2 regions of the Arthrobacter sp. FW305-BF8 genome follow, and region 2 is predicted to be linked to the other one. Evidence: predicted binding sites of a transcription regulator. Region 2 holds the regulator's gene; the other holds the start of a gene.
What was found. Region 2 encodes HrcA, which represses chaperone genes, less so after heat shock. Its sites were predicted from a motif close to TTNGCACTCGNNNNNNNCGAGTGCNAA; they were not measured.
Positions count from the first base shown of each region.

Region 1: a site for HrcA is predicted at 11,964-11,990, ahead of LFT45_RS15370 (FmdB family zinc ribbon protein). Genes of this name have one in related genera too.

Region 1 covers NZ_CP084561.1:3,401,676-3,421,062, forward strand. Annotated here, with positions in the region: gene LFT45_RS15285 (Lrp/AsnC family transcriptional regulator) at 1-104, shown strand, start outside; gene LFT45_RS15290 (2-nitropropane dioxygenase) at 178-414, opposite strand; gene LFT45_RS15295 (ArsR/SmtB family transcription factor) at 411-1,142, opposite strand; gene LFT45_RS15300 (MFS transporter) at 1,253-2,488, opposite strand; gene LFT45_RS15305 (Lrp/AsnC family transcriptional regulator) at 2,645-3,151, shown strand; gene LFT45_RS15310 (DUF1761 domain-containing protein) at 3,161-3,586, shown strand; gene corA (magnesium/cobalt transporter CorA) at 3,612-4,607, shown strand; gene zapE (AFG1/ZapE family ATPase) at 4,607-5,113, shown strand; gene LFT45_RS15325 (hypothetical protein) at 5,189-5,530, shown strand; gene LFT45_RS15330 (hypothetical protein) at 5,804-6,205, shown strand; gene LFT45_RS15335 (IS481 family transposase) at 6,401-7,579, shown strand; tRNA gene LFT45_RS15340 (tRNA-Ala) at 7,640-7,712, opposite strand; gene LFT45_RS15345 (SDR family oxidoreductase) at 7,756-8,556, opposite strand; gene LFT45_RS15350 (hypothetical protein) at 8,590-9,579, opposite strand; gene LFT45_RS15355 (GNAT family N-acetyltransferase) at 9,707-10,327, opposite strand; gene galU (UTP--glucose-1-phosphate uridylyltransferase GalU) at 10,334-11,239, opposite strand; gene LFT45_RS15365 (5-formyltetrahydrofolate cyclo-ligase) at 11,328-11,939, shown strand; gene LFT45_RS15370 (FmdB family zinc ribbon protein) at 12,087-12,374, shown strand; gene cpaB (Flp pilus assembly protein CpaB) at 12,727-13,326, shown strand; gene LFT45_RS15380 (hypothetical protein) at 13,399-13,662, opposite strand; gene LFT45_RS15385 (AAA family ATPase) at 13,659-17,834, opposite strand; gene guaA (glutamine-hydrolyzing GMP synthase) at 17,993-19,387, opposite strand, start outside.
Region 2 covers NZ_CP084561.1:2,733,533-2,743,287, forward strand. Annotated here, with positions in the region: gene LFT45_RS12160 (PhoH family protein) at 1-961, opposite strand, end outside; gene LFT45_RS12165 (GerMN domain-containing protein) at 1,306-2,223, shown strand; gene LFT45_RS12170 (16S rRNA (uracil(1498)-N(3))-methyltransferase) at 2,321-3,091, opposite strand; gene dnaJ (molecular chaperone DnaJ) at 3,094-4,221, opposite strand; gene hrcA (heat-inducible transcriptional repressor HrcA) at 4,280-5,293, opposite strand; gene LFT45_RS12185 (DUF3097 domain-containing protein) at 5,506-6,360, shown strand; gene LFT45_RS12190 (DUF4870 domain-containing protein) at 6,499-6,918, shown strand; gene hemW (radical SAM family heme chaperone HemW) at 7,015-8,244, opposite strand; gene lepA (translation elongation factor 4) at 8,281-9,755, opposite strand, start outside.

The sequences.
Region 1 (19,387 bases), 670 kb from region 2:
TTCTGGACAACCTCGCCACGGACCCTGTGGTGGGCCACACCGAAACCACGCTGGTGTTCGAGCACATGCCAGGGAACCAGGGGCCACTGCCGGATCAGGACTGAGCCCGCACCGGGACTGAACAGGCACCGGGACAGCGCGTCGGGACTGAGCAGCACCGGGACAACTCGAGGCTGCCTAGCGGCGCGAAAGCAGCAGGCCTGAGTGGGCTGCGCCGAGTATGTCACCGCGGAGAAGGTTCAGTTCATCCCGGCGCCGCGCAGCATCCCGCTGCAACCGGACGGTTTCCTCCGGAACTACCCTGCGCCGCTCCGCCCATTCCACCAGGCCGGCGCCGATACGCACGGCCACGGCTTCCAGCACGGAGGCACGGCGGTAACCGGGGACGGACTGGTTGACCGATAGAGCACTCATGGCTCTTTCCTTTCGGGGCTCATTGACTGTCGTGTGCTGATGGATTCCGACTTGGCTGTGTTGTGCTCCGCGGGCTGCGCCTTACGCTGGCCGCGGCTGCCGGCGGACGCCGGGACACCCAGGATGGGGAAGGCGTTGAAGTGGATCTGGACCGGCCGGGCGCCTTCCTGCTCGTCTTCACCCCGGACCTCCTCCAGGAGGCGGTAGGAGTAGGCGTCCATCGCCCGCGTGTAGGCGGCCAGCTGCTCTTCGTTCATTCGCACGTTGGCGGTGCTGACGATGGCCGCTTCCAGCCACCCGCGGTCCAGGGTGTCCGCCCCGTGCGCCATGAAATCGGCCAGCACGGCCTGCCGGCGGTGTTCGAACTCCCGGTTGACCAGCCGCGACGCTTCCTGGGTGGCGGGAGAACCTGCAAGCTCAGGTGACGAGACCTCAATGGCGCCCCGCGGACGCTCCCACCACCGCTCACGTGCCGTGCCTTTTCCTTCCACTTCCCGAACGAAGTCGTGCTTGGCTAGCTGGCGCAGGTGATAGCTCGTGGAACCGCTGGACTCCCCGAGCAGCTCGCCGAGGCTGCACGCCGTCTGTGCGCCGTACCGGGACAGCATTTCCAGGATCTGGACGCGCAACGGATGCGCAAGGGCCTTGAGGGAGGCCGGGTCCATCTTGCGGACGGGGTACGGCAACGCCTGCTCGTCGGCGGTTTCGGTGTTGTGCTTACTGGCCATACGGCAAGGCTACTCTTGCAAAGATTTCTTTGCAACGGTTATTTTGCAATCAATTCTTCGCAACTGTTTCTTTGCATTCCGCGTGTCCGACGGCGGCGCCTCCCCCGCTGCTACTGACGGAGGCTACGGCGCAAGGTAATCGCGGCCAGCAGCCCCGCCGCACAGGCGCAGGCAGTCACGAATGCGGCGACGGCCGCGTCGAGGCCGTACGATGCCGTCGCGAGCCCCAGTCCCACCACCGGCACGGCACTTCCGAGGTAGGTGATCACATAAACGGTGCTGACGATCTGTGCATGCCGGGACGCCTCCACCTTGCCCGCCACGTCGTTGAAGACGGTCCGGAAGGCGACGCCCTGCCCGGCGCCTGCGGCCACGCTCGCCGCAACCAGCAGCCACGGGTTGCCGGCGGCAGCCGCCGCCGCGAGGAGCGCCACGGCGCCGCTCAGCACCGCCAGCCCCGCCGGCACTGCGAACCTGCTGCGGACGGCGACCAACTGGCTCAGGGCGGAAGCGCCCAGGGTGAGCCCGGCCAGCAGGCCGATCAGTGGCCGCGAGTCGGTGCCGAGAATTTTCGCGAAGTAACTCGGCGCAAGAGACAGGCAGAAGCCGAAAACGGCAAAGCTGAGGAAGCCGACGGCGGCCGCCAGCCAGAATGCACCACGGGCCTCCCGGGACACCGTCGGCCGGCGCGGCGCCAAGGCCTTCAGCGGGCGGGGGCCGGCAGCAGGTTTGATGGCGGGACGGGCACGCAGCAGGTACAGCGGGATCAACAGGGCGGCCAGGACGAGCGAATGGATGAGGTACGGCGTGGTGGTGGCGCCGGGCAGGAGGGAAAGGATCCCGCCGATCGCGGGGCCGGCCGCCACTCCCCCCGCCGAGGCCAGCAGCGTGAAACGGGAAGCCCACTCCGGGCGCTCCGGCAGCAGCTCGCGCAGGGCTGCCGAGCTCGCCCCCGTGGCCAGTGCGACGGCTACGCCCTGCAGCGCCCGGCCGCCGCACAGCCCGGCGAGACTGTCCGCGTTCGCAAAGAGCAGGCCACCGGCGAGGCCCGTAAGCACGGCAAGCAGGAGTGCCGCCCGGCGCCCGATGTGGTCGGACCAGTGTCCCGCGAGCATTAGCGTTGCCACCAGCGCCAGGACATAAGCGGAGAACGCGACGGTGATGCCAAGGGAACTGATGCCGAGCCGCACCTGCAGCAGCGGGTACAGAGGGGTCGCCAGGTTTGCTCCCACCAGGAGCGTGAAAATGACGACGCCGGCCATGGCCAGCCGTGAGGTGGTAGACGCATCCCAGCCCCAGCGGGTAGCTGTGGCCGGACGCATTCGAAGTTCACTAAAGACGGTCATGCCCGTGCCCTTGCCTATGTGCCCGGCGAACCTGCCCGTTGTGGGGGCTGCTCGCACGGATTGAATCCTGGTACCTCAAGAATGCGGCAGGAGTGCGTACCCGGTACGTGATTCTGTGCGAATATTGAGCAAAACCATCAATCTTTGGCCGGATTCATGAACCGGAGTGACGTTTTGAACACCTTGGACCCTACGGATCTGAAGATCCTGCTCGAGCTGATCCGCGACCCACGCGTCCAGATCGGCGAGCTGAGCGAAAAACTCGGCATTGCGAGGAACACCGCCCAGTCACGCGTGCGCCGGATGCTGCGCTCCGGCATCCTGCACGACGGCGGCCGTGAGATCGACCTTGAGGCGGTGGGATACGACGTCGTCGCCTTCGTGACGATTGAAGTGACCCACCGGGAGCTCGACGGCGTGATCGCCGCGTTGCGGCTGATACCCCAGGTCCTGGAAGTGCACGAGATTTCCGGCCGGGGCGACGTCTGGTGCCGGGTGGTGGCCACGGACACTCAGAATCTCCAGGCCGCGCTCCGCTCGATCCTGCGCATTAAGGGTGTGATCCGCACCGAAACCGTGCTGGCCCTCCACACGCACATCCCGTACCGGACCGAGCCGCTGATCAGCCGCCTCGTGCAGTCTGCCGGGGCTCAGTCGGAATAGGATTCGAGGATGGATTGGCTCTCTTACTTCTTTCAGGTCAACTGGCTCGCGGTGTTTCTTGCCTTCACCGCGAGCATGGCCATCGGCTTCATCTGGTATTTGCCCGCCGTGCTCGGCAACCGGTGGATGGAGGCCGTGCGCAAGACGGAAGAGGACCTTAGGAACTCGGAGGGCGGCGCCGCGGTCTGGGTTCCCATGATGGCGGCCGCAGCCCTGACAGCAATCCTCCTCGCAGTGCTGATCAGCAAGCTTGGCCTCGACACCGCACTGGCCGGCGGATGGTTCGCTTTTGTGCTGGCCGTGGTATTCCGGGTGGGAGGCCACGTAATCCACAACGGTTTCGCCGGACGCCCTGTTGCCGTGACGCTCATCGACTCCGGCCATGATGTCCTCGCTGTGACCGCAGCGGGAGTGATCATCGGCGCGATGTCCTGACCCAACAGACGGAGACCTGCAGACTGTGACCATCATTGACAACGCCGTCTATGTCGACGGTGTCCGCACAGCGGAGCCCGAAAACCTGGAACAGACGTTTGAAACGCTGGAGAGCCATGGCGGGATGGCCTGGATAGGCCTGTACCGTCCCTCGAAAGCCGAGATGGCCGCCGTCGCCGAGGAGTTTGGGCTGCACGACCTGGCCGTCGAGGACGCCATCTCGGCCCACCAGCGGCCGAAGCTGGAGCGCTACGGTGACAACCTCTTCACTGTTCTGCGGCCGGCCCGGTACCGCGACGACACCGAAACCGTGGAATTCGGCGAGCTCCATATTTTCGTTGGCAGGAACTTCGTGGTGACCGTCCGCCATGCGGAGATGTCCGGCGTCGGACAGGTACGCCGCCGCCTGGAGTCCAGGCCGGATCTCCTCCGCCACGGACCGCCGGCAGTACTGTACGGCCTGCTGGACCAGGTGGTGGATGATTACGCTCCCGTGGTGGCCGGGCTGGAGAACGACATCGACGAAATCGAGGACCAGCTCTTCTCCGGTGACTCCGCGGTGTCCCGCCGCATCTATGAACTCGCCCGCGAGGTCATCCAGTTCCAGCGGGCCATCCATCCGCTGCCGGCCATCATGCAGCAGCTCAACGAGGGTTTCGATGACTTCGCTGCCGACGCGGAGCTGCAGCACAACCTTCGGGACGTCGAGGACCACGTGGAGCGGGTGATTTCGCGGGCCGACTCCTTCCGTGACCTCCTGCAAAACGCGCTGACCCTGGACGGCACGCTCACCGCCAACCGGCAGAACGAGGCCAGCGCGCAGCAGAACGAGCAGGTAAAGAAGATCTCGTCCTGGGCGGCCATCTTCTTCGCCCCGTCCTTTGTGGCCGGCGTGTACGGCATGAACTTTGACCATATGCCGGAGCTGCACTGGGCCTACGGCTATCCCATGGCCATGCTGCTGATGGCCGCCACCGCCGCGCTGATGTATGTCATCTTCAAGCGGAAGGGCTGGCTCTAGTGGCAGGTTTCGACCAGGGCCTGGTCATCACGCCCGGCACGGAACGGCAGCTGGGCACCTACGGGCTGTTCAGGCCCTCAGCTTCCCAGCGGGACGTCCTGGCACTGCCCACCGGTCCGCTGCCCGTCAAGGGCGCCGACCCGGACATCCTGTGGGCCAGCTTCGCCGAGCTGTGCAGCGGGGGTCGGGCGGCGGCGGACTATGTCTTGCTGGCGGGAACGTTCCCCGCGTGGGTGGTGGACGGCATCCCTTCACCTTCAGCGGAATCAGCGGCCGGCCCGGCCGACTGGCAGCGGTTCCTTGTTTTGCTGGACGTCCTCCACGAGCGGGACATCACTCCGTTCCTCATCGCCCCTGCCCCGCTTGGCGATCCCTTTGGCGCGCCGGAGGACAGCGTTCCCGTGGACCTGGCCGCCGTCCTGTCACGGATAGACGAGCGGCTCTCCGCGCTTCGCCGGATCGAGTCGGACGAACAGTTGGCGGATGAGCAGTCCCGCGGCTGCTAGCAACAGCCGTAACCCGTCCGTCCTGACCCGGTTGCGTCTGCTTACAATCGATTGACATCAACTACTGAGGGAAACATGAAGAAACTCACCACCGCCCTGCTTGCTGCCGGGTTCGTCCTCTCCGCTTCCGCCTGCGCCGCACCGCAGCTCACCACCGCACAGACGTGCGACCGGATCCGGACGGTTGTCTCGAACCCCGCGAACTCCGTCGGCAAGACCGGCATGACCCGCCTGGCCAACCAGATCCGTCCCATCGAGGCAGTGTCCTCGGACGAGCTGCGGCCCGCCCTGCAGGCCATCCTGGAATACACGGACGAGTCCGCTAAGGAAACCCCGGACGAAGCAAAGCTCACCGAGCTGAAGACCGGCTACGAGCAGGCCGGCAGCACCTACAGCAGGTTCTGCGGCGGCCAGTAGCCCGCATCTCGTACTCATCTGGCGGCCACGGACAGGACACCCCTCCTGCACGTGGCCGCTTTTCGCGTCACCAAGACAACCCCGCCCCCGCGCTGCTTGAGGCGGCCAAGGGCCCTGGAGCTTGCTGTCTGCGAAACCGGATGCCGCTCCTGAATTGATACTGGCCAACTCTTGATCCGAACCTGCGACGACGGTGGCAGGTTCTTGAGCCGCGTCCGGGACCATTTCATTGAGAATCACAGGACGGCGTGGACAAATGGATGAGGTGGCTGCATGGCGGAGGACCCGGACGCGGGCCAGGACCTTCCGGTCCTGGATGACGCGGCGTTGCAGGACCTCAGCGACGAAGCCGGCGAGGATGCGGCGCAGAAGTTTATGGAGGAGTATCTGGTGATGCTTCCCGTGCGGGCAGCCAGGATTTTCAAGGGCCTTACCCGCGGTGATACCGCGACGACTTTGGAGGCGATCATCAGCCTCAGGGTCAGCTCCGGGATGGCCGGCGCGCGGCGCCTTGAATCCTATTGCGGCAGTCTCGAGAGCGCACTGAAGCACGGCCATAGCCCTGACATGACAGCAGTGAAGGCCGTGCTGTTCGCGAACATCCGGCAGGTGGTCCGTGAAGCGTCGCGGCGCGGACACCTCCCGCCCAGAGCACATGGTCCTTCCGGCCCATGAGCTGCCGCCTCGGATTCCCTCGGTGGCCTCACGGAAAACAAAACACCCCGGTCCGAAGACCAGGGTGTAACTGTGGAGCTAAGGGTGTGTAGTTTCACGACATAGTTCTCACATGAGTCGGGACATTGTTCCCAGCTGACGCTTCGCCGGTGAGTCGGGACATAGTTCATACCCGGTACAGGCTGAGCATGATTCATGTCGAAGCAAAAAGTCATCGTCCTCGCCGTCCGGAACCAAGGGCTGAGCGTCGCTGACGCAGCCCGCCGATATGGTGTCAGCCGCCGCTGGGTGCACGAGCTCCTGCGGCGTGAAGCAACAGGAGGCATCGCGGCCGTCGAACCCCGATCAAAACGGCCTCTCAGCAATCCCCGCCGCACTGACGACGTAGTCACAGCACGTATCCTGGCCCTGCGCCAGGAACTGCAGACAGCCGGACTCGACGCCGGTCCAGTCACGATCGCCTGGCACCTCGAACGCGAAAACCTCCCCGCGCCCTCAACGTCCACGATCCGCCGGATCCTCCACGCGGCCCACCTGATCACTCCCGAGCCAAAGAAACGCCCGAGGACCTCCCTGCACCGTTTCGAAGCGCACCAGCCCAACGAGACCTGGCAGTCCGACTTCACCCACTGGCCCCTGGCCGACGGGACCGACACAGAGATCTTGAACTTCCTCGATGACCATTCCCGCTACCTGCTCGCATGCACCGCCTACCGGCCCGTCACCGTCATCGCCGTGGTGACCACGTTCCTCACAGCTGCCGCCGAATACGGCCTTCCGGCCTCGACCCTGACAGACAACGGCATGGTCTACACGACCCGGCTCGCCGGCGGCAAAGGAGGCCGGAACGCTTTTGAACACCAACTCCACACGCTGGGCATCACGCAGAAGAACGGCTCCCCAAGCCACCCGCAGACCCAGGGCAAAATCGAACGGTTCCACCAGACGCTGAAGAAATGGCTTGACGGACAGCCGCGCGCCCACACCCTCGAGGACCTCAACGAACAGCTCGGCAAATTCCGGCACATCTACAACCATGAACGCCCGCACCGCGCCCTGGACCGACGCACGCCGGCCACCGCCTACACCGCCACCCCCAAAGCAGAACCCGTAGGAGCGAGGCAAGGGGACCACTGGCGCCAGCGCATCGACCGCGTGGACCGGTTCGGGAAACTAACCCTCCGCCACGCAGGACGCCTGCACCACATCGGCATCGGCCGCGCCCACGCCGGGAAACACATCCTGATGCTCATCCACGACACCGACGTCATCATCAGCGACACCGCCACCGCCACCGGAGAGATCATCCGGGAACTCACCATCGACCCCGACCGGGATTACCAATCCAGACAAAGAAAAACACCCCGGTCCTAAGACCGGGGTGTTACCGATGACTCGACTCATCCGTGAAGGATGTCCCGACTCACCACACTGTGGAGCTAAGGGGATTCGAACCCCTGACCTCTTCGATGCGAACGAAGCGCTCTACCAACTGAGCTATAACCCCGTGGCGCCGTTTTCCTGAGAAATTCAACGCCGGTTTCCCTAGGCTACAAATTTTCCTGCCGGTTTGCCAACCAGGCCTCAAATGTCGCGTGTCCGTAACGCTGTTCGGGCGCCAGGTTCTTTCCTTCCCGCAGAAACTTGCCTGTCGATCCGGGCAGCGGCAGTTCGGTCACGAGGCCCCTGGCTCCGGTTATCCGCTTCCAGGCACCGGCCAGCCAGTCCATGCCCAGCACCTCCGGGCCTCCGACCGTCTGCACCGAGTGGGAAGCACCTGACGGCTGGCCCAGTGCCGCTTCCACCAGCGCCGACGCCACATCGGCCGGCGAGATCGTCTGGAACCGGGCACCTTTGATCACCGGCACCAAGCCAACGCGGGAACCCGCACCGAAAATCCCCGCCACCAGGCTGTGGAACTGCGTTGCCCGCACCGTGTGGGTTTCGAGCGGCGACCTCGCGTACACACGTTCCTTGTCCGCCTTGGACCGGTAATACGCGAGAGTGCTCTGATCGCAGTTGACGATGGAAAGCTGCACGGCCCGAGCCACGCCAGCCGCCGCGGCTTCGCCCAGCAGCAGGGCGCCGCCGGCAGCATAGTGCCTGAGTGCCTTGCCGGTCCGGGCTTCGAGGCAATCGACGACGACGTCGGCACCCGCCAGCGCTTCCGGCAACCCTTCTCCGGTGGTGACGTCCGCACGGAAGTAGGCGGCGCCGTCGTAATACTCCCGGGCACCCGGGAGCGGCGGGTTCCTGGTCAAGACGGCGACGGCGTGACCCTGGCTAAGTGCCTGGCGCACCACTTCACGGCCGGCCTCGCCCGTGCCGCCGGCAACGCAGATGCGGACCATTACTGTGACGCCTGGTGCTGCACGGACGCCGGGCTATGCGCGCCGGCGCTGCAGGACGTCATCAAGGTTGCTCAGCGCGCTCTGGGCCTTGGTCAGCGGCTTGGCGGGCACGGCATTCGGGGAGGCCACAGGAGGTGCGGCGGCCGGACCCTGCTTGAGTGAAGGCTTGCCCATGGACTTCGGAGCCTCGGGCAGCGCCAGCGGCTCGGGTGCCGGACGCTCCGCTTTGGGCGCTTCGACGTAGGTCGGCTTGGGAACTTCCACCGGCTCCCAGCTGGATTCAAGCGGAGCTGTTGGGCCCTGCACCGGGGCTGCGGCGCTTTCGTCGCCGGCGGCAAGGGCAACTGCCAGTGCAGCCTCGCGAAGCTCGATTGCCGTCAGGGGCTTGGGCTTCGGCGCTTCCAACTCGGCATCGAAGAGTGCGCTTTCGCGGGGCTTCTCGGGCTCCGAAGCGGGTGCCGCTTCCGAAAGGCGCTCGGCGGCCGGCGCCTGGTCCTGCGTCCGGTCGGAGGGCGAGCCCATGGCTGCCCTGAAGGCGGCGCTGACTTTCCTGCGCCGGTCGCGCACGGCAAGCCGCCGCAAGACCACGACGGCGGCAATACCGGTCAGGAGCGCCGCAACCGGAACCCAGGGGTTGCCGATCCCGAAGAGACGCAAGAGACCGGCAATGATCGCCGTCAGGAAGGACAGCAACCCAACGAACGCGATTGCCGTCCGCCCGTACCGGATCCGGAAAGCGCCGGCCCCCAGGGCGGCAGGCCTGCTGCCGGACGGAGCCGGGGTAAGGCCTGTTGCGGGTTCGCTGCTCTTCCTGGTGTCCATGCGTTTCTCCTGCTGGGCGGCCATATACACAACCGTCCCGGCTTGCGGGTTTGCAGTTTCGGCGTCGACGCTCTCCAGCGTCAGGTCACCGGCAGTCTGGAACTGATGCCGGCCGTTGCGGAGCACGTAAGGGGCGACCCAAACGATCCAGAGCGCAACAGCAGCCACAAGGATGACTGAGCTGCTAAGGGGGAAGTCCACACACAAAACCGTATGAGGAATGATGGGGCTCTTGTGGCATTCGTCTCGGTGTGTCGCGGCCGAGCTTCAAATCAATGGACTTATGCGCGGAATCCGGTCCTGACCAGCGGCTCTGCCGGTCTGCGGGTCAGGCGGGCCGGACCCGCAGCCAGCGGCTGAGGAGTCCTTCGGGAACTTCCTCTGACGTCAGTGCGAACGAGCGGTGGTCGGCCCATTCCCCGTTGATGTGCAGGTAACGCGGGCGGTAGCCCTCGTCCCTGAAGCCGAGCTTTTCCACGACGCGCAGGCTTGGGCCGTTTTCCGGACGGATGTTGATTTCCATCCGGTGCAGGCCAAGGGTCCGGAAACAATGGTCGGTTGCCATCGCCACCGCTGTCGGGGCGATCCCGTGTCCGGCCCGGCCCTGGTCCACCCAGTAGCCGAGGGTCGCCATCAGGGCGGATCCCCACACAATGGAGGAGACGGTCAACTGCCCCACGATGACCGGGTCACGGAACCCGGGTGTCCACTCCGCGATCACAAACGGCAGCGCCGTGGCCTGGGCCGCCTGAGTGTTCAGGGACCTGACCATCTGCCGGTAATCGGGCAGGGCCCCGCCCGCGATCGGATTGGAGGCCTCCCATGGCGCCAGCCAGTCGCTGTTACGCGAACGGACCTCGGTCCATTCCTTCCGGTCACGGTACCTGATGGGCCGCAGGACAATATCCCCGCACTCCAGCGTGACCGGCCAGATGTGGCTGACCCTCATGAAAGGTTACTCGGACAAACGGGCAGCAACCTGCGGAAGCCAGTCACGCAGGCCAGGTCCGAGGTCGTCGCTGTCGATGGCGAGCTCCACACAGGCCTTGAGGTAGCTGAGCTTGTCCCCCGTGTCGTAACGGCGGCCACGGAAGACCACGCCATACACGCCGCCGCCTTCACCGTCCCTGCTGGCCAGTTCCTGCAGCGCGTCCGTCAGCTGGATTTCGCCGCCGCGGCCGGGTTCTGTCTTTTCCAGCACATCGAAGACATCGGGGTGGAGCACGTAGCGGCCGATGACGGCCAGGTTGGAGGGCGCGTCGGCGACGTCCGGCTTCTCCACCAGCTTGTTGATTTTAACGAAGCCTTCGCCGCTAATCTCGGAGATGTCCGCGCACCCATAGGCACTGATCTGGGACGGCTCCACCTCGATGAGGGCCACGACCGAACCGCCGGTCTTCGCCTGCACATCGATCATGATGTTGAGGAGATCGTCGCGGGCATCGATGAGGTCGTCGCCGAGGAGAACGGCAAACGGCTCATGGCCCACATGCTGGCGTGCACGCAACACCGCGTGGCCAAGGCCCTTGGGGTCACCCTGCCGGACGTAGTGGATGTCGCCCAGGTTGCTCGCGGCCTGGATCGACTCCAGCTTGGCGGTGTCGCCCTTGGCCTCCAGCGTCGCCTCCAGCGTCGGAACACGGTCGAAGTGGTCCTCGAGCGCGCGCTTGTTGCGGCCGGTGATCATCAGGACGTCGCTCAGGCCGACCTTGACGGCCTCCTCGACGACGTACTGGATGGCCGGCTTGTCAACCACCGGCAGCATCTCCTTGGGCATGGCCTTGGTGGCCGGCAGGAACCTGGTGCCGAGCCCAGCAGCGGGGATTACGGCCTTGCGGACTGAACAATTAGTGGAAGTCACTGGTCTAATCTATCCGAGGGAACATTCATACGGTAAATGCTTCCGGCAGCGGCCCGGCCGCCTGCCGCTGCGACAAAGGAAGACACCCATGCCAACAGGGACCATGCCTTCGAAGGACGTTATCCGCTCACGGCACCGGCAACTCCGGGCCACGATGACGGCGGCGGACCTATCCAACGCCGGCGACGGCATCGCGTCCCATGGCCTGCCATGGGCCGAGGCTATCGCCGCGGGCAACCCGGCCACGTTCACCGCCTACCTCGGCGTCGATTTCGAACCCCCGACCCTGCCGCTGCTGCACGCCCTGCATGAGGCCGGGCACAGTATCCTGCTCCCGGTCTGCGAGCCTGACCGCGAGCTCAGCTGGGTCTTCTGGACCCCGGACAGCGAGTTCGTACGCAGCCGGTATGCGCCCATCCAGGAGCCGGCCGGTGAGCGCCACGGCCTGGACACGGTGCGGAGCGCGGCCGGGATGTTCATGCCCGCGACGGCCGTGGACCGCAGCGGCAACAGGATCGGGCAGGGCGGCGGCTACTATGACAAGTTCCTGGCTGCAGCCAACGCGGGCGGCCTGCACCTTCCCAAGGCCGCCATCATCTACGACTCCGAGCTCCTGCCCGCACAGACCATCCCCGCTGAAGACTTTGACCGCCCCGTCGAGGCAGTGCTCACGCCATCGGGGCTGATAGCCTTCGCGTGACCTCGCGGGGGCGGGGTGATAGAATTGGCACTCAGGCCCTGCGACTGCTAATGGAGTCATTTTCACCGCGGTGATCCGTCAAGGAGAATCCGGCAAATGAAACCAGGCAGCACGGGACCTGTCGTTTGTCCAAGAGGAGGATCTACAGTGCCCACGTATGCCTATGCCTGCAAAGATTGCAGCCATGCCTTCGACATCGTGCAGTCTTTTACCGACAGCACTCTGACGTCCTGCCCCGAATGCCAGGGCACGCTTCGCAAGAAGTTCAACAGCGTCGGCGTGGTCTTCAAGGGCTCCGGCTTCTACCGGACTGATTCGCGCGATTCCAAGGGAAGCACCGTCTCACCCTCCCCTGCTGCGTCAGCACCGGCCGCTCCGGCCGCCACCTCCTCGTCGGCATCGTCCGCTGCCCCGGCAGCTGCAGCCGCGAGCTAGGCGAGTTCCCGCGGCACGTGCCGCCTTCAAGCTACAGGAGTCCGGCCGGGTGTACCCGGCCGGACTCCTTTGCTTTTGCGCGGGTTCCGGGTCCCAAGTGGCTGTTCGCGATTGCAGGGCAATCCGTTGAGCGTTACGGGGTGGCTTTTCCACATACCGCTCCCGGTGCCTGTCGACGGCCAACCGGGGCCCGTAGCGTGGCGGCATGCCAGCTACCGGAATTTTCCCCGCAAGGGCATCCCGCCCGGCCGTACGTCCTGGGCGCCGCAACGCATTGCCCGGTTCCGCCGGACGCCCGCGTCCGCGCGGCAGGCGCCTTGCGGGATGGCTGAACCGTAACCGGCGCCTTGCCGTGGCATTGCTCCTCTGTGCGGCTGCGGGCATCGCGGTTCACCAGCTGACTCCTGCCCCTGCCCGGACCGTGAGCGTCCTGGCAGCCGCCCGTGATCTTCCGGCCGGGGCAACCCTGAACGGCAGTGATGTCACGATTGTCAGCGTTCCGCCGGCCATGATGCCGGACGGGACTTTCGCTGACGGCTCCGCCGTGGACGGCAAGCAGCTGGCAGCCCCGCTCCGCGAGGGACAGCTCCTCACCGATGCGCAGTTGGTGGGTCCAGGCCTGCTGACAGGAGCGCCGCCCGGGTCCGCGGCGGTGCCGCTGCGGATGGCAGACCCGTCATCCATCCAGCTGGTTTCCCCCGGACAACTCGTGAACGTGGTCCTGACAAGCGGCAACGGCTATGAGCAGGCCTCAGCCTCGAAGGTACTCGCCAAGTCCGTGCCGGTCCTGTGGACCTCCGGTCAGGAAGGCCAAAGCGGCCAGTGGCTTGCTGCCGGGGATTCGGACGGGCTGCTGGTCGTGGCCGCCACCCCCGCCCAGGCCGTCGCCCTGGCGGGCGCGTCAACCCAGGGAAAGCTGTTTTTCGTTCTCGTGGGATCCGGCGCCCGGTGAATCAACCCGTGCTCGTCCTCGGCCCCCGGCGCCTAAGCTACGCGCAAATCCGCGGCGTGTTTGCCCGGTTGCTCAGCCCCAGTGCGGGGGCTTCTGCTCTTTCAGCCACGCGTCGTGGTCGTTGCCGGATGCTGCATCGCCCCAGGTGCGCGGATCGTCCTCGGCAGCCCTCTTGGGCACGACGCCTGTCCCCTGCTGCGCGCCGGTTTTGGCACGGCGCGCCTTTGGGGGCTTCTCCCCCGCGGCGGCCTGCTCGTCTTTGGGCTCGTCTTTGGGCTCGGTTCCGTCCTTGCGCTCAGCCCCGTCTTTGCGTTCGGCCCCGCCGTCGGATGTCACAGCGGGCCCTCCTTCCGCTCCGCGGCTGCTCCGTCCCGGCCAGCCTCAGAACCGAAGCCTACTCCGGCGCCCGCGGCCTCGGAACCGGAAGTGTCGTGATCCGCCTGGTCAACGTCCGTCTGATCGGTGCCGGCCCGATCCACCTCAATCCGATCAATGTGTGTCAGCTCCCGGTCGGCCCGATCGGTGCGGGCCTGATCGGCGCCCGACGACACCGCATCGTGCTGATCGGCTTCCAGTTGATCCACATCCGACGCGTCCGCCTCGTCCCGGCTCAGCTCTTCGCCGAAACCGTCATCCAGGTTCTCGTACGCGGTCTCCTGTCCCGGCTCTGGCTCAAGGTCGCCCACAGCGAGGGTACTGACGTCCTCATCCAGGAAGAATCCCGGTGCGCCAACCGAGCGCACCGAAGGCGACGGCTTCTCCAACCCGAGGTACCCGCCGATCCTGTCGGCGCACGCCGAGGGATCGGTGAAAACCTCGATGGTCCACAGCGGCATGTACCGCCAGCCGAGCCGCTCCAGCAACTGGGGCCGCAGCCGGCTGCGTTCCCGGACTGTCATCTGCCGGTACTGCTCGGTGCCGTCCGATTCGATGGCTACCGGCCGCGGAATGTCGGCGTCGTCCTGGCCCATGGTGCTGAGCGGATCCGCCGCGGCCACCACATCGATGGCGCCGTCGTACTGGTGCCATACGCGGGCACCGCGGGCCCGCAGCCGGTCGCCGAGATCAGCAACCAGCGGATCGGCGCCCAGCGCCTGTTCACTTGCCGCTGCCCGGGACGCCGGAGTCCCGAGATCGGTGTTGCCGGAGATCTCACGGTCCAGAAGTTCGAAGAGGTCGACGGCGCCGTGGGCCAGCCGCGTCCGGTCAAGGTCCTCCGGCTTGAAGCACGTCAGGACGTGCAGCGACTGCCGGGCCCGGGTCATGGCCAGGGCAAACTTGGCCCGGCCGCCCTCGGCGGACAGCGGACCGAAGCTGTGCAGGGCCCGGCCGTGGGGCGTCCGCCCGTAGCCCGGCGAGAAGATCACCCGGTCGCGGACCAGCCCCTGGGCGCGTTCCAGATCCACCACCCTGAAGGATTCTTCACCTGCCGTGAAGAATCCGGACAGGGATGGATGGTTGGGCAGCTGCAGCCGGATGGACTCGCCGATGCGTGCCGCGTGCCGGAGGCTGGCGGTCACCACAGCCAGCGAGGTCCGGGGCCGGAGCCGCGCGTGTTCGAACACGAGTTCAACTACCCGGTTGACTTCGGCCACCACCGATTCGACGCCCTCATGGTCCGCGCTGGGCAAACCGGTGCCGTCGGGCAGGTACTCCACCGTCAGCGCCCGGTCCAGCCCGGTAGCCGACTGGCCCTCCGGCAGCCGGCGGAGGCCGCCGTCGTAGAAGTTCTTGCTCAGCTGCAGCACCAGGTCCTCGTCCACCGCGCGGTAGACGGAGCGGAGCGGCGCCGTCGGCAGCACCGCCGACAGTGCGGTGAACGCGCTTTCGACACTCTGGTGCGACTGTTCGCCGGCGGCAAGACGCTCCACCGCGACCGTGAAGGTGCGCGGGCTGGCGATCCTGTCGTCGCCGAAGGCGATCACCTGCCGGGCGCGGGCGACGGCCGGAAGCACCGCCTGCAGCGACGTCGCCTCGGCGTCGAGGATCACCACGGCATCAAACTTCTGCTCGGCCGGGAGGAGTCCTGTCATGAGGTAAGGGCTGACCGACCAGACGGGCACCAGCATGGGAACCAGCCCGGGGGCCTGCGCCGTCAGCGCAGCCAGCGTGACGCGCCCGTCCTTGAGCAGGCTCCGGAGCAGGTCGGCCTGCCGGGCATGCTCCTCGATCCCCGCGCGCCACCGCTCGGCCAGCTTCCACCGGAGCCGCCCGGCGCCGCTGGCGATGTGCGCGTTATCCGCGAGCCGGTACTCGGCCTCAAGCTGGCGCAGCGCATCGCCGTCGGACATGGCGAGGTAGTCGTCTCCGCTGATCATCGCTTCGAGCGCAGACTGCCACCAGGCCAGGTCAAGTTCGGCCGCGACCGAGCCGGCCCCGACCTCGCGCTCGGAGAGGTCCGCCAGCAGCTCCCCCAGCCCGTGCTCGCGCATGTTCTCGATGAGCAGTGTGCGCTCGGGCAAGGTCTGCAGCGTCTGTGTGTCCGCGACCAGCCGTTCCAGCCGCTCCATGAGCTCCGGGTACGGAATGTTTTCCAGCGAACCGCCGGCGGCCGTGTGGCGCAGGGCGTCGCCCAGCATCTTCATCTCGCGGGTCAGTCCGCGGTGCATGATGCTGATCTCGGCCAGGCCGGACGGCACCGCCGGATGCCGCTGCGTGGTGGCATACCCAGCCCACTGGGAACGCTGTTCCTGGACCAGCACCAACGAACTGTGCAGGTCGGCGATGTGCACTCCCGGCCGGACGTACTCCTTGGCCACCCGTCGCAGGCGCGACCGCTGCATCGAGGCCATGTCGATGCCACGCTCCCTGCGCCAGGACGAGGAGGCCGTGGCGGAAATCAGGTCGGTCACGGGCCGGTCAAAGATGTCGGGGGTGAACTTGTCCAGGCTTTCCCGGACGGCCACCAGGAGTTTGAGCTGGGAGCCCCATTCTGCGAAGGTGGTGCCCAGGCGGATTTCGGCGTGGCTGGCCACATCCTTCATCCGTTCCTGGAGCAGCGGCAGCTTTTTCGCCACCGCACGCGTCAGCTCCTGCGCTTCCTCGGTTTCCTTGCGCGTCACCAGCCTCGCACCGTGCCAGGGGCTGGTGGTCGACGCCCTGCTGAACGCACCGAGTTCGGCGGCGCGCTTCAGCCGTCCGGCGAGCTCCTCGCGGTCCCGGATGCTGTCCAGGACGCTGCGCTTCAGGCGGACGGTGGTGGCCGGGGCGGGCTGGATGGAGGTGAGTTCCGCGAGCGACTGCATCGCCTGGTAGGGCGAGCAGCCCCACCGCTGCCGGACGTTGTGCAGCGACGCGACGTGGTCCAGCAGGGCATGGCGGTGCTCGGTGAGAGTCTTGTGCAGGCCGCCGAGCTGCGGCTCCTGGGCCTTCTCGTTGCGCACGATGGCGCGCACCAACTGGCCCTTGAGCTGCTGGGGTGTTGCGTTTCCGGACAATTGGAAAAGGATGGAGTCCAGTCCCAGGCCCTCGAGGCGCCCGGCCACCTCATTGAGGCTGGCTCGTCTGTCCCCCACCACCAGGACGGTCTTGCCTTCGTCCACGAGCGCACCGATCGTGTTGATGGCCGTCTGGGTCTGGCCGGTGCCGGGCGGGCTGCTTACCACCAGTGAGTCCCCTGCACGGACGGCGTCAATCACATACTGCTGGTCGGCGTCGGCGTCGAGGAGCAGCAGCTCTTCCGCCGGGTCCCGCTCGTCCACGCTGGGGAAGCGCCCGGGCTGGAGCGCGGGCACGTCGACGATCTCACCCGACGCTGTCTTGGCCAGCGAGGCCACCAGCTCGTTCTGGCCGTTGATCCACGGATCGTCGAGGTTCCCGGAAAGGTCCGCGAAGGTGGAGACGAGCAGGTTGTGCTCCACGTCGGCGCCGTGGATCGGCTTGACCAGGGTGCTGATCCGGTCCAGCACGGGCAGGGGGTCGAACCGCGCGGTGCTGTACGCCATCCGGGTCACCGCGTTGACGTCGAACACGATCCCGTGGATGGTTTTCAGGTGGCGGATCAGGGCCGGGTTGATCTGCGCCTGTTCCGTGAGCTGCAGTTCATAGTCGTCTTCGCCGGGGCGGATGGTGAGCGACATGGCGGTCAGCATCACCGGTGCCGAGACACGCTGCGGTTTGCCGCCGACGGCTGAGGTCCACACCACGGTGCCGGCCGAGAAGTACCCGGCCTCGATGCCGCGGTCATTGGCCAGTTCGAAGATCTTGGAGCGCAGGTTCCGGCAGGCCCGCGCAGCCACGACGTACTGCTGCTGGTCACGGATCAGGGTGGAAAGCCTTGTGCGGCGCCCGGCCATAAGCTGCGCCAGGCCCGAAGGATGCGCATGCGTGAGGTCGATGGAACCCTCGGGCGTCTTGGTGAAGCGCAGCATGGTGTCTGCCCCCGTAACGGGCTTGAGCCCGGACAGCCACTTCCTGAGCTCCTCCGAACCCTCGGAGTCGACCTGACCTACTGACACTGCTGCCTTCTTTTCTGTGCTTGCGCGTGACGCCTTGGACCATACGGGCATAGTTTCGAGCGTAGCCGGAAACCGCCGCGGTTGAGAGACCGCAACACTGGGACGGCCCAAGTTGCGGCGCATTTCGCACCGTTGCGGCCATGCCGGACGCCACACCCGGGTAAGCAAAATGGCCGGCCTCCCTGCGGAGGCCGGCCATTCTTACAACGCTATTCCCACTCGATGGTTCCCGGCGGCTTGCTGGTGACGTCGAGCACCACCCGGTTGACGCCGTCCACCTCGTTGGTGATCCGGTTGGAGATCCGGGCCAGCAGCTCATACGGAAGCCGCGACCAGTCGGCCGTCATGGCGTCCTCGGAGGAGACGGGGCGCAGCACGATCGGGTGGCCGTACGTGCGGCCGTCGCCCTGGACGCCGACGCTGCGGACGTCCGCCAGCAGCACCACGGGCATCTGCCAGACGTCGTTGTCGAGTCCGGCAGCGGTCAGTTCGGCGCGGGCGATGGCGTCAGCCTTGCGCAGCAGGTCCAGGCGTTCCTTGGTGACTTCGCCGACGATGCGGATTCCCAGGCCGGGGCCGGGGAAGGGCTGGCGGCCGACGATTTCCTGCGGCAGGCCGAGCTGGGCGCCCACGGCACGCACCTCGTCCTTGAACAGGGCACGCAGCGGCTCGACGAGCTCGAACTGCAGGTCCTCCGGCAGGCCTCCCACGTTGTGGTGGCTCTTGATGTTGGCCGCGCCCTCGCCGCCGCCGGATTCGACGACGTCCGGGTACAGTGTGCCCTGCACGAGGAACTTGATCTTTTCGCCGTGCGCCGCGGCGTCCGCGATGATGGCACGCTCGGCCTCTTCGAAGGCCCTGATGAATTCCCGGCCGATGATCTTGCGCTTGGTTTCGGGGTCACTGACGCCTGCCAGCGCCGCCTGGAAACGCTCCTGCTCATTGGCCACGTAGAGGTTCACGCCGGTGGCGGCAACGAAGTCGCGCTCCACCTGCTCGGCCTCGCCTTCGCGCAGCAGCCCGTGGTCAACGAAGACACAGGTCAGCTGGTCGCCGACGGCACGCTGGACGAGGGCCGCGGCAACGGCCGAGTCCACGCCGCCGGAGAGTCCGCAGATTACGCGGGAGTCGCCGATCTGCTTGCGGATGCGCTCCACCTGCTCCTCAAGGATGTTGCCCGTGGTCCAGTTCGGTTCCAGTTTGGCGCCCTTGAAGAGGAAGTTTTCCAGCACCTGCTGGCCGTAGGCGGAGTGCTTCACCTCGGGGTGCCATTGCACGCCGTACAGGCACTTCTCCTCGTTGGCGAAAGCGGCAACTTCCGCGCCCGCCGTGGTGGCCAGCACCTCGAAGCCCTCGGGAGCCTCGTGGACGGAGTCGCCGTGGCTCATCCAGGTGTTCTGGTGCTGGGGCATTCCCTCGAGGACGGAACGGCCTTCGCCGAGGATGGTGGTCTGGGTGGAGCCGTACTCTCGCAGGCCGGTCCTGTCCACCTTGCCGCCGAGGGCGTTGGCCATGGCCTGGAAGCCGTAGCAGATGCCGAAGACCGGGACGCCGGCCTCAAAAAGGTCAGCGCCGACGCTCGGGGCGCCGTCCGCGTAAACGCT
Region 2 (9,755 bases):
CCAGAACGGAGAAGCTGACGTCGTTGATTCCGGTGAGGATCTCCTCGACGATGCGCAGGCCGGAGCGGGTTCCGAACGGAAGGTCCACCTGCGTGACGTCGCCGGTGACCACCATCTTGGAGCCGAAGCCAAGGCGGGTCAGGAACATTTTCATCTGTTCCGGCGTGGTGTTCTGTGCCTCGTCAAGGATGATGAAGGCGTCGTTCAGCGTCCGGCCCCTCATATAGGCCAGCGGAGCGACTTCAATGGTTCCGGCCGCCATCAGCCGGGGAATGGACTCGGGGTCCATCATGTCGTGCAGCGCGTCGTACAGCGGCCGCAGATACGGGTCGATCTTGTCGCTGAGCGTGCCGGGGAGGAAACCCAGCCGTTCGCCAGCTTCGACGGCGGGACGGGTGAGGATGATGCGGCTGACTTCCTTCTGCTGCAGCGCCTGCACCGCCTTGGCCACCGCCAGGTAGGTCTTGCCGGTACCGGCGGGGCCGATCCCGAAGATCACCGTGTTCGCGTCGATGGCGTCCACGTAGTTCTTCTGGTTCAGTGTCTTGGGCCGGATGGTCTTGCCGCGGCTGGACAGGATGTCGTGGGTCAGCACCTCGACCGGGTTCTGCAGGGACTGGCTGCGGAGCAGCAACACCAGTTGCTGGAGGACTGCCGGCGTAATCACCGTGCCGCGGGCCACGAGCCCCCGGACCTCGTGGAGAAGTCGCATGATCCGCGGAACATCGGCCGCGGGTCCGTTGATGGAGAGTTCGTTGCCGCGGACGTGGAAACTGACCGCCGGGAACTGGTCCTCGATGAAGCGGAGGGCCTCGTCGTGGCTGCCCAGCGACTGCACCATCTGATCAGAGTTATCGAAGATGACCACCTCCGTCCGGACGCCGGGGAGAGTATGGGGGAATTCGCCCGTGGTGCGGTCCCCCGTATTGAGGCGGCGCTTTCCGTTTGCTGATTCAGTCATGGTGACGGCCTGGGGCCTTAAGTTCCCTCCAGTTCGGAAAAATAACTCATTTGTGTCTTTACATCTTACGCCAGCGCACGCCCTGGCCTGCCGTCCGGGAAGGTCACGGCAGACCCCATTTCTGTAACGCGTTCCCGCAATTAGATATCAACTTTGTATCGGCCTCATATCGTTCCCGTTGCAGTTCGGCCGCCTGCCCTGAAAGGCACGGTGTGCCCCAAAGTCTCGTGTAATGCTGGAAAAGGAGCCCGCCGGCAACGGTCCGGCGTGCCCGCAAGCACTGCTCATTTGAAGGGACCGTCAGCATCAGTCAGCCAGGAACTCCGGGCCGGAAAGTACCGCGGATTCGCTCCGTGCTGCTGTCCGCGCTGCTTCCGGCTGCCCTGCTGCTGTCCGGATGCATTGCCGATCCCGATCCTGCGGTGACATCCGCCAACTCTCCGACCTCCTCGTCCCGCCGGGCCGCCGGCACGGACGGCGTTCCCACTACCAGCGCTCCGCTGGAAACAACGCAGTCCTCGAACAAGGCGCCCGTTTACTGGATCGGGCGAAGCAACAGCAACGTCTTCCTGTACCGCGAGTTCCGCGACGTTCCTGACGATGAGAACCCGATCACACGGGCCCTGCGGGCCATGATGTCGGAGACGCCGCTGGATCCGGACTTCTTCACGCCGTGGCAGAACCCCAAGAACCTGGCGACGTCGATCTCGGGCACGAATGTCATTACCGTGGACGTCTCCGCGGATGCCTTCAACAGCAACCTCGACGCCGACATGGCCCAGCGGGCCATCCAGCAACTGGTCTACACCGCAACGGCCGCCGGGGCCAGCTCGGGCCTGATCGACTCAGGCCAGCAGATCGAGGTGGTCATCCTGGTGGACGGGCACACCGATTACCTGGCGTTCAAGCACGTGAAGCTCGGTGCGCCCACGTCCCGCAGCGCCGGAATGGTGGCACCGGTGTGGATCATCGATCCGCAGCAGGGCACCGAAGTCAGCGACGGACGGGTCAAGATCGCCGGACGAAGCACCGTCCCCAACGGCAAACTGCACTGGCGAATCCTCAAGGTCCAGGACAACGGCGACAAGGAAAGCTATCTGACCGGGGAAGCCGTGGCCGCAGCGGATCCCGCCAGCTCCGGGGTTTTCGGCATCACGGTCAACCTCGCGCCCGGCAACTACGAGGTTCGCGTCTCCCAGACCGGCCCAGGCAAGCCTGAGGACGAACTCAACGTGGACTCACGGGGTTTCACGGTTCGCTAAGTTCACAGTTCGCTAGCGGTCCCGTCAGCGAAGCGTTCGGCTGAAGTTACCAGCGGTCCGGACTTACCAGCGGTCTGGGCTTACCAGCGGTCTGGACTTACCAGCGGCCGAGGACGTCGCTGGCAACCACGACGCCGGCGGGTCCCGCCGTCGATGACCGCAGGACGTGCGGTCCCAGCAGCGCCGTTACCGCCCCGGCGCTGCACAGCCTGGTGACCTCACGGGGGCTGATGCCCCCTTCGGGACCAACGATGAGGAGGACCTCGCCCGGGTCCGACGCCTCCCGGCGCTCCTCCGACCACTTGCCCAGGACCCGCCGCAGCGGCGTCACCGCGTCCTCGTGCAGAATCACGGCAAGGCCGGCTTCCGCCACTTCCCTGGCCAGCGCCTGGGTGTCGACGGCGGGCCTTACCTCGGGGATCCAGGCGCGGCGTGCCTGCTTGGCGGCGGCCGTGACGGCCGACTGCCACTTGCCGTGCGCCTTGGCCGCCCGCTCACCCTTCCAGCGGACGATGGAGCGTTCCGACTGCCACGGAATCACCGCGTCGATGCCCAGTTCGGTGGCGGTTTCGATCGCCAACTCGTCCCGGTCGCCCTTGGCGAGGGCCTGCACCAGAACGAGGCGGATGCCCGGCCGCGGTTCCACATTGACGGAGGTGCATTCGACCGTCAGCTCGGCGGGGGCGGCTTCCGTCACGGTTCCGGTGATGCGTTTGCCGGCGCCGTCGGCAATGTCAACCTGCTCCCCCACCGCCAGGCGCTTCACGGTGACTGCGTGCCGGGCCTCGGCACCGTCCAGGACGAACACCGAACCGGGAACAGTGCTGTCCAGCGCGCCGGCCGGGGTGAAGAATACGGGGTTGCTCACCGCTACAGGTTACCGAGGCGGTCCCGCAGCTTGGCGAAGACGCCGCCGCCGGCTGCGAGCTTGCCCTCGGAGAACTGCTCGCCGCGGAGCTTGGCCAGCTGCCGCAGCAGGTCCTCCTGGGCGGGGTCGAGCTTGGACGGCGTTTCCACCTGCAGGTGAACCCTGAGGTCACCGCGGCCGTAGCCGCGCAGGTGGGTGACGCCGAGGCCGCGGAGGGTGATGATCTCGCCGGACTGTGTGCCCGCCTTGACGTCGATCTCCTGCTTGCCGTCGAAGGTTTCCAGGCTCAGTTCCGTGCCGAGGGCGGCGGCGGTCATGGGAATGTTGAGCGTCGCGTGGAGATCGTCGCCCTCACGGACATACGTGGGGTCGTTGTTGACGCGGATTTCCACGTAGAGGTCGCCGGACGGCCCGCCCGCCGGGCCGGCCTCGCCCTGGCCGGAGAGCTGGATCCGCGTTCCGGTGGCCACACCGGCCGGGACCTTGATGGTCAGGGAGCGGCGGCTGCGGATGCGGCCCTGGCCGCTGCACTCGTTGCAGGGGTCCTTGATGACCGTGCCGAAGCCCTCGCACGAGCCGCAGGGGGCGGCGGTCATGACCTGGCCGAGGATGGAACGGACCGCCCGCTGCACCTGGCCGCTGCCGCCGCAGATGTCGCAGCGTTCCGGGTGGCTGCCCTCGCGGCAGCAGGACCCTTCGCAGGTGGGACAGGTGACGGCCGTGTCCACTTCCAGCTTCTTGTTGACGCCGAAGACGGCATCACGCAAGTCGATCCGCACGCTGATGAGCGCGTCCTGTCCGCGGCGGACGCGGGACGCGGGGCCGGAGGTGCCACCGGCGCCGAAGAAGGTGTCGAAGATGTCCTGGAACGCGAATCCCTGGCCGGCATAACCGCCGCCGCCAAAGCCATTGTCCGTGCCGTTCTCGTTGCCGGTGGTGTCGTAGACCCTGCGCTTCTGCGGATCGGACAGCACCTCATAGGCGTGGGTGACGGCCTTGAACCGTTCGGCGGCGTCTTCCCCGGGGTTGACGTCCGGGTGAAGCGAACGGGCCAGCTTGCGGTAGGCCTTTTTGATCTCCTCGCCGGTGGCTTCCGCGGAGACTCCAAGAACGTCGTAGTGGCTGCTCAAAGTTCGTATCTCTTCCTCGTTGTACTGCCTGTTGTCAGGGGATGTCCGGGGCGTGCGGTCACGGGCCCAGAATCCTCGAAAGATAGCGGGCCACCGCGCGCACGGCGGCCATGGTGGTGGGATAGTCCATCCGGGTAGGGCCCAGTATGCCCACCTTGGCGGTGGCGTCGGGGCCGTAGCCCGTGGCCACCACTGAGGCCTCGGCCAGCCCGTCGTAGGGGTTTTCGCGGCCAATGCTGACGGCCACGCCGCGCGGGTCCTGTGCCATGTCGCTCAGGAGCCGCAGCATAACCACCTGCTCCTCGAGGGCCTCAAGGACAGGTCCTATGCTGAGCGGGAAGTCCACGTTGGACCGCGCCAGGTTGGCCGTTCCGGCCAGGACCATCCGGTCCTCCCGGCTGTTGTGGGCCAGGCCCTCCAGCCCCTTGCCGAGGGCCATGGCAACGGAACGTTCGGCCGGCGTGCAGCCGGCCACGACGGCGGCCAGATGCTGGGGCAGGATGGCCACCGGCGTTCCGGCCACACCGGTCATGAACCGGGTGCGCAGGGCGGCAAGAGTGTCGTCTGACAGGTCCTGTCCGGCGTCGACGACGCGCTGGTCAACCTTGCCGGAGTCTGCGATCAGCACGATCAGCACCTTCCGCGGGGCCAGCAGCACAAATTCGATGTGCCGGACCACGGCCCGGCTCAGGTGCGGGTACTGCACGACGGCGACCTGGTTGGTCAGCTGGGACAGGAGCCGGGCCGTCCGGTCCAGGACGTCGTCGAGGTCCTCGGACCCCTCGAGCAGGGTCTGGATGGCGCGCTTCTCCGCCGGGGAGAGCGGCTTGACCGCCGAGATCTGGTCGACGAACAGGCGGTAACCCTTGTCCGTGGGAATCCTGCCTGCGCTGGTGTGCGGGGCCGTGATGAGGCCCTCATCCTCCAGTGCCGCCATGTCGTTGCGGATGGTGGCGCTGGAAACGCCCAGATGGTGCCGTTCCACCAGGGCCTTGGAGCCGACAGGTTCGCGGGAATGGACATAGTCCTCCACGATGGCGCGCAGCACCTCAAGCTTCCGTGGTTCGCTCACAGTCCACCTCCTTTTGGCCGTTACCGCGCCGGGCGTTGTTCCTGCCCGTCAACGCTGTGGTTAGCACTCGACATGCCTAAGTGCTAACAAGTCTAATATGAGTCGCCGCGTTGTTAGCATTGGTACCGCTCCGGGCGAAATTCCGGACGCCTGTCCCCCGGCGGCACGCCCGCGGCCGGAGCGGCTCCTTCCGAATACAAAGCGGTGAACGAATGCAGTACCAGACCTGGGGCCCGCAGGAGATCGCAGCGCCTGCCAAGAACAGCCTGCCCGAGGTGCCGGTGGAGCGCGGCATGGTGCTGGAGGACGTCCAGTCCGGCTGGGTGGGCGCAGTGACCCGGGTGGAGAAATCCGGCGGCATGCACGTGGTGGCGCTCGAAGACCGCCGCGGAAAATCCCGGTCCTTCAAGCTTGGCTTCGGATTCCTCCTGGACGGCCAGCCGATCCGCCTGATGCCTCCGGCGCCCAAGGCGAAGCCCGCGGGATCGGGCACGGCCGGACGGACGGCGTCGGGTTCGGTGCGGGTGGAAGGGCAGCGCGCCCAGGTGGCCAAGGCCAGCCGGATCTGGGTTGAAGGCAAGCACGATGCCGAACTCGTGGAAAAAGTCTGGGGCGACGACCTCCGGGTGGAGGGCATCGTCGTTGAACCCCTGCACGGCATCGATGACCTGACGGCGGCCGTTGCGTCCTTCCGCCCCGGCCCCGGCCGCAGGCTGGGCGTTCTGGTGGACCATCTGGTCCCAAATTCCAAGGAGTCCAGGATTGCCGACGCCGTGATGGCGTCCCCCGGCGCCGCCGGAAACGTACTGATCGTCGGCCACCCGTACGTCGACGTCTGGCAGGCGATCCGCCCGTCGGTGCTGGGCATTCCGCAGTGGCCCGTTGTACCGCGCGGCACGGACTGGAAGACCGGTATCCTCACCGCCTTCGGCTGGCCGCACGAGACCAAGGAGGACATCGGCCTCGGCTGGCAGAAACTTCTCGGCGCCGTGCGCACCTACGCCGACCTTGAGCCCGCCCTGCTGGGCCGGGTGGAAGAGGTCATCGATTTTCTAACAGTGCCCTAATTCCTATCGCTACGCTCCCCGGATTCAGCGTTGAGCCCACGATTGCCCCTACGGCCCGGTATCCTTGGTACGGCGGCACCGCACTGCGGCCCCGGCGCCAAGGCACTATCGCACCAACGCAAGCTTAAGGAAGACACCGTGGCACAAGACGCTCGCGACCGCAGGGACACACAGTCCGGCCAGGACCTGCCCCAGTACCATGGCGTTCCGGCCAATGCGCTTCCGCTGACCGCCGGCGAGGACCGGCAGTGGGCCACCCTGGCGCACTTCGGCGGCATTCTCGGCTGTGTTCCGGCCCTGCTGATTTACCTCATCTTCCGCGACCGCGGCCCGTTCACCGCGCAGGAGTCCAAGGAAGCCCTCAACTTCACGCTGCCGGCGACGATTGCGGCCTTCGTGGCCAACCTCCTGGTGCTGCTTCCGGTCGTCGGCAATCTGTTCGCCGTCCTGGCCACACTCATCTGGATTGCGCTGACCTGCTTCGCGGTGTCCGCCGGTGTCCACGTCAACAAGGGCCAGCCGCACCGGTACCCGTACAACCTCCGCTGGATCAAGTAACCGCGCTGGAATAACCAGACAGCAACGCGGGGTCACTTCCAGCCCAATTCCCCAGGGATATTGGGCTGGAACTGACCCCGCGTTGCGGTTTCAGGACTAGTCCGGCAGGATCCTGCGGACCACGGCATCCGCCAGCAGGCGGCCCTTCAGCGTGAGGACCAGGCGGCCCCTGAAGGCGGCCTCGGGCACCACCAGGCCGTCGGCGATCAGCCCGGCCACGGCCTTCCTGCCCGCCGGCGACAGGGCAGCGGTCTCGAGCCCCGAGGAAAGCCGGGCTTCCAGCATGACCTTTTCGACGCCCCGGGTTTCCGGGTCGAGCGTTTCACGTCCTGCCGCCGGCGAGACGCCTGAGCCGAGCCGTCCGGCATAGGCGGTGGGATGCTTGACGTTCCACCAGCGCACCCCGCCCACGTGCGAATGCGCGCCCGGGCCAATGCCCCACCAGTCGTCCCCGCGCCAGTAGGCGAGGTTGTGGCGGCACGCCTGCTCCGGCGTCGCGGACCAGTTGCTGACCTCGTACCAGTTCAGGCCGGCGTCGGTGATCATCCGGTCGGCGAGTTCGTACTTGTCGGCGTGGTCGTCGTCGTCGATTTCCGGAACTTCGCCACGGCGGATCTGGGCGGCGAGCTTGGTGCCGTCCTCAATGATCAGCGCGTAGGCGCTGATGTGGTCCGGCTGGTACGACAGGGCGGTCTCGAGCGAAAAGCGCCAGTCCTCGAGGGACTCCCCCGGTGTTCCGTAGATCAAGTCCAGGCTGACGGCCAGCCCGGCGTCGCGCGCCCACTGCACCACGAGCGGAACACGGCTCGGAGTGTGCGTGCGGTCCAGCACCTTCAGCACGTGGGGCACAGCGGACTGCATGCCGAAGGAGACCCGGGTGAAGCCCGCGTCGGCAAGCAGTTGGAGGGATTCCGGCGTGACGGAGTCCGGGTTGGCCTCCGTGGTCACCTCGGCGCCGGGTTCGATCCCCCAGGTGTCGATGGCGGCACGGAGGATTCTGGCCAGGTCCTCTGCGGGCAGGAGCGTCGGCGTGCCGCCGCCGAAAAACACGGTGCTCAGCTTGCGGGCGGGCAGCCCCGACTGCTCAAGGACCCGCGCGGCAAAGTCCACTTCCGAGATGGCGGTGGAGGCGTACGCGTCCTGGGACGCGCCGCCGCCGAGCTCGGTTGCGGTATAGGTGTTGAAGTCGCAGTAACCGCACCGCACCGCGCAGAACGGGATGTGCACGTAGAGTCCGAAGGCCCGGGCGGCCGCACCGTCCGCCGCCTGTTGCGGCAGCAGGCCGTCCGACGGCGCGGGGTCGCCGAGGGGAAGAACGCTAGGCATGGGTGCGGCCTCCGGAGGTTCCGGCCACGGTCATCACTACTTCTTGGCCTTGTCCTTGGATTCGTCAGTGGTCAGGGCTGCGATGAAGGCTTCCTGCGGCACTTCCACGCGCCCCACCATCTTCATGCGCTTCTTGCCTTCCTTCTGCTTTTCCAGCAGTTTGCGCTTACGGGAGATGTCGCCGCCGTAGCACTTGGCCAGAACGTCCTTGCGGATGGCGCGGATGGACTCACGGGCGATGATCCGGGATCCGATGGCTGCCTGGATCGGCACTTCGAACTGCTGGCGCGGTATGAGTTCGCGCAGCTTGCCGGTCATCATCACACCGTAGGCGTAGGCCTTGTCCTTGTGGGTGATGGCGCTGAAGGCGTCCACCTGTTCGCCCTGGAGCAGGATGTCCACCTTGACCAGGTCGGCGACCTGTTCGCCGTCGGCTTTCCAGTCCAGCGAGGCGTAGCCGCGCGTCTTGGACTTGAGCAGGTCAAAGAAGTCGAAGACGATCTCGGCCAGCGGCATCCAGTACCGCAGTTCCACCCGGTCCTCGGACAGGTAGTCCATGCCGCGCATGACGCCGCGGCGGCCCTGGCAGAGCTCCATGATGGCGCCGACAAACTCGTTGGGGGCGAGGATCGTCGCGGCCACCATGGGTTCGCGGACCTCGTTGATCTTCCCGGAGGGGAATTCACTGGGGTTCGTCACAGTGATCACGTTCTTGTCCTCGAGCGTGACCTCGTAGACCACGTTGGGCGCCGTGGAGATCAGGTCCAGGTTGAATTCGCGTTCGAGGCGCTCACGGACGATCTCCAGGTGCAGCAGTCCGAGGAAGCCCACGCGGAAGCCGAAGCCGAGGGCCGCGGAGGTTTCCGGTTCGTAGATCAGGGCTGCATCGTTCAGCTTGAGCTTGTCCAGCGCGTCACGGAGCACCGGGTAGTCGGTGCCGTCCAGCGGGTAGAGGCCTGAGAATACCATCGGCTTGGGATCCGCGTAGCCGCTCAGTGATTCCGACGCAGGCTTGGCGAGGTTGGTGACGGTGTCGCCCACCTTGGATTGGCGCACGTCCTTCACGCCGGTGATGAGGTAGCCCACCTCGCCGACGCCGAGACCCTTGGAGGGTGTCGGCTCCGGGGAGCTGACGCCGATTTCCAGGAGCTCGTGACTGGCCTTGGTGGACATCATCTGGATTCGTTCACGCGGGTGCAGCATGCCGTCCACCACACGGACGTAGGTGACCACGCCCCGGTAGGTGTCGTAGACGGAGTCGAAGATCATGGCCCGGGCAGGCGCGTCGGGGTTACCGACGGGTGCGGGCAGGTCGCGCACGATCTTGTCCAGCAGCGCTTCTACGCCGACGCCAGTCTTGCCGGAGACCAGCAGCACGTCTTCGGGATCGCCACCGATCAGGCTGGCCAGCTCGGCGGCGTACTTCTCCGGCTGGGCGGCGGGCAGGTCGATCTTGTTCAGGACCGGGATGATGGTGAGGTCGTTTTCCATCGCCAGATACAGGTTGGCCA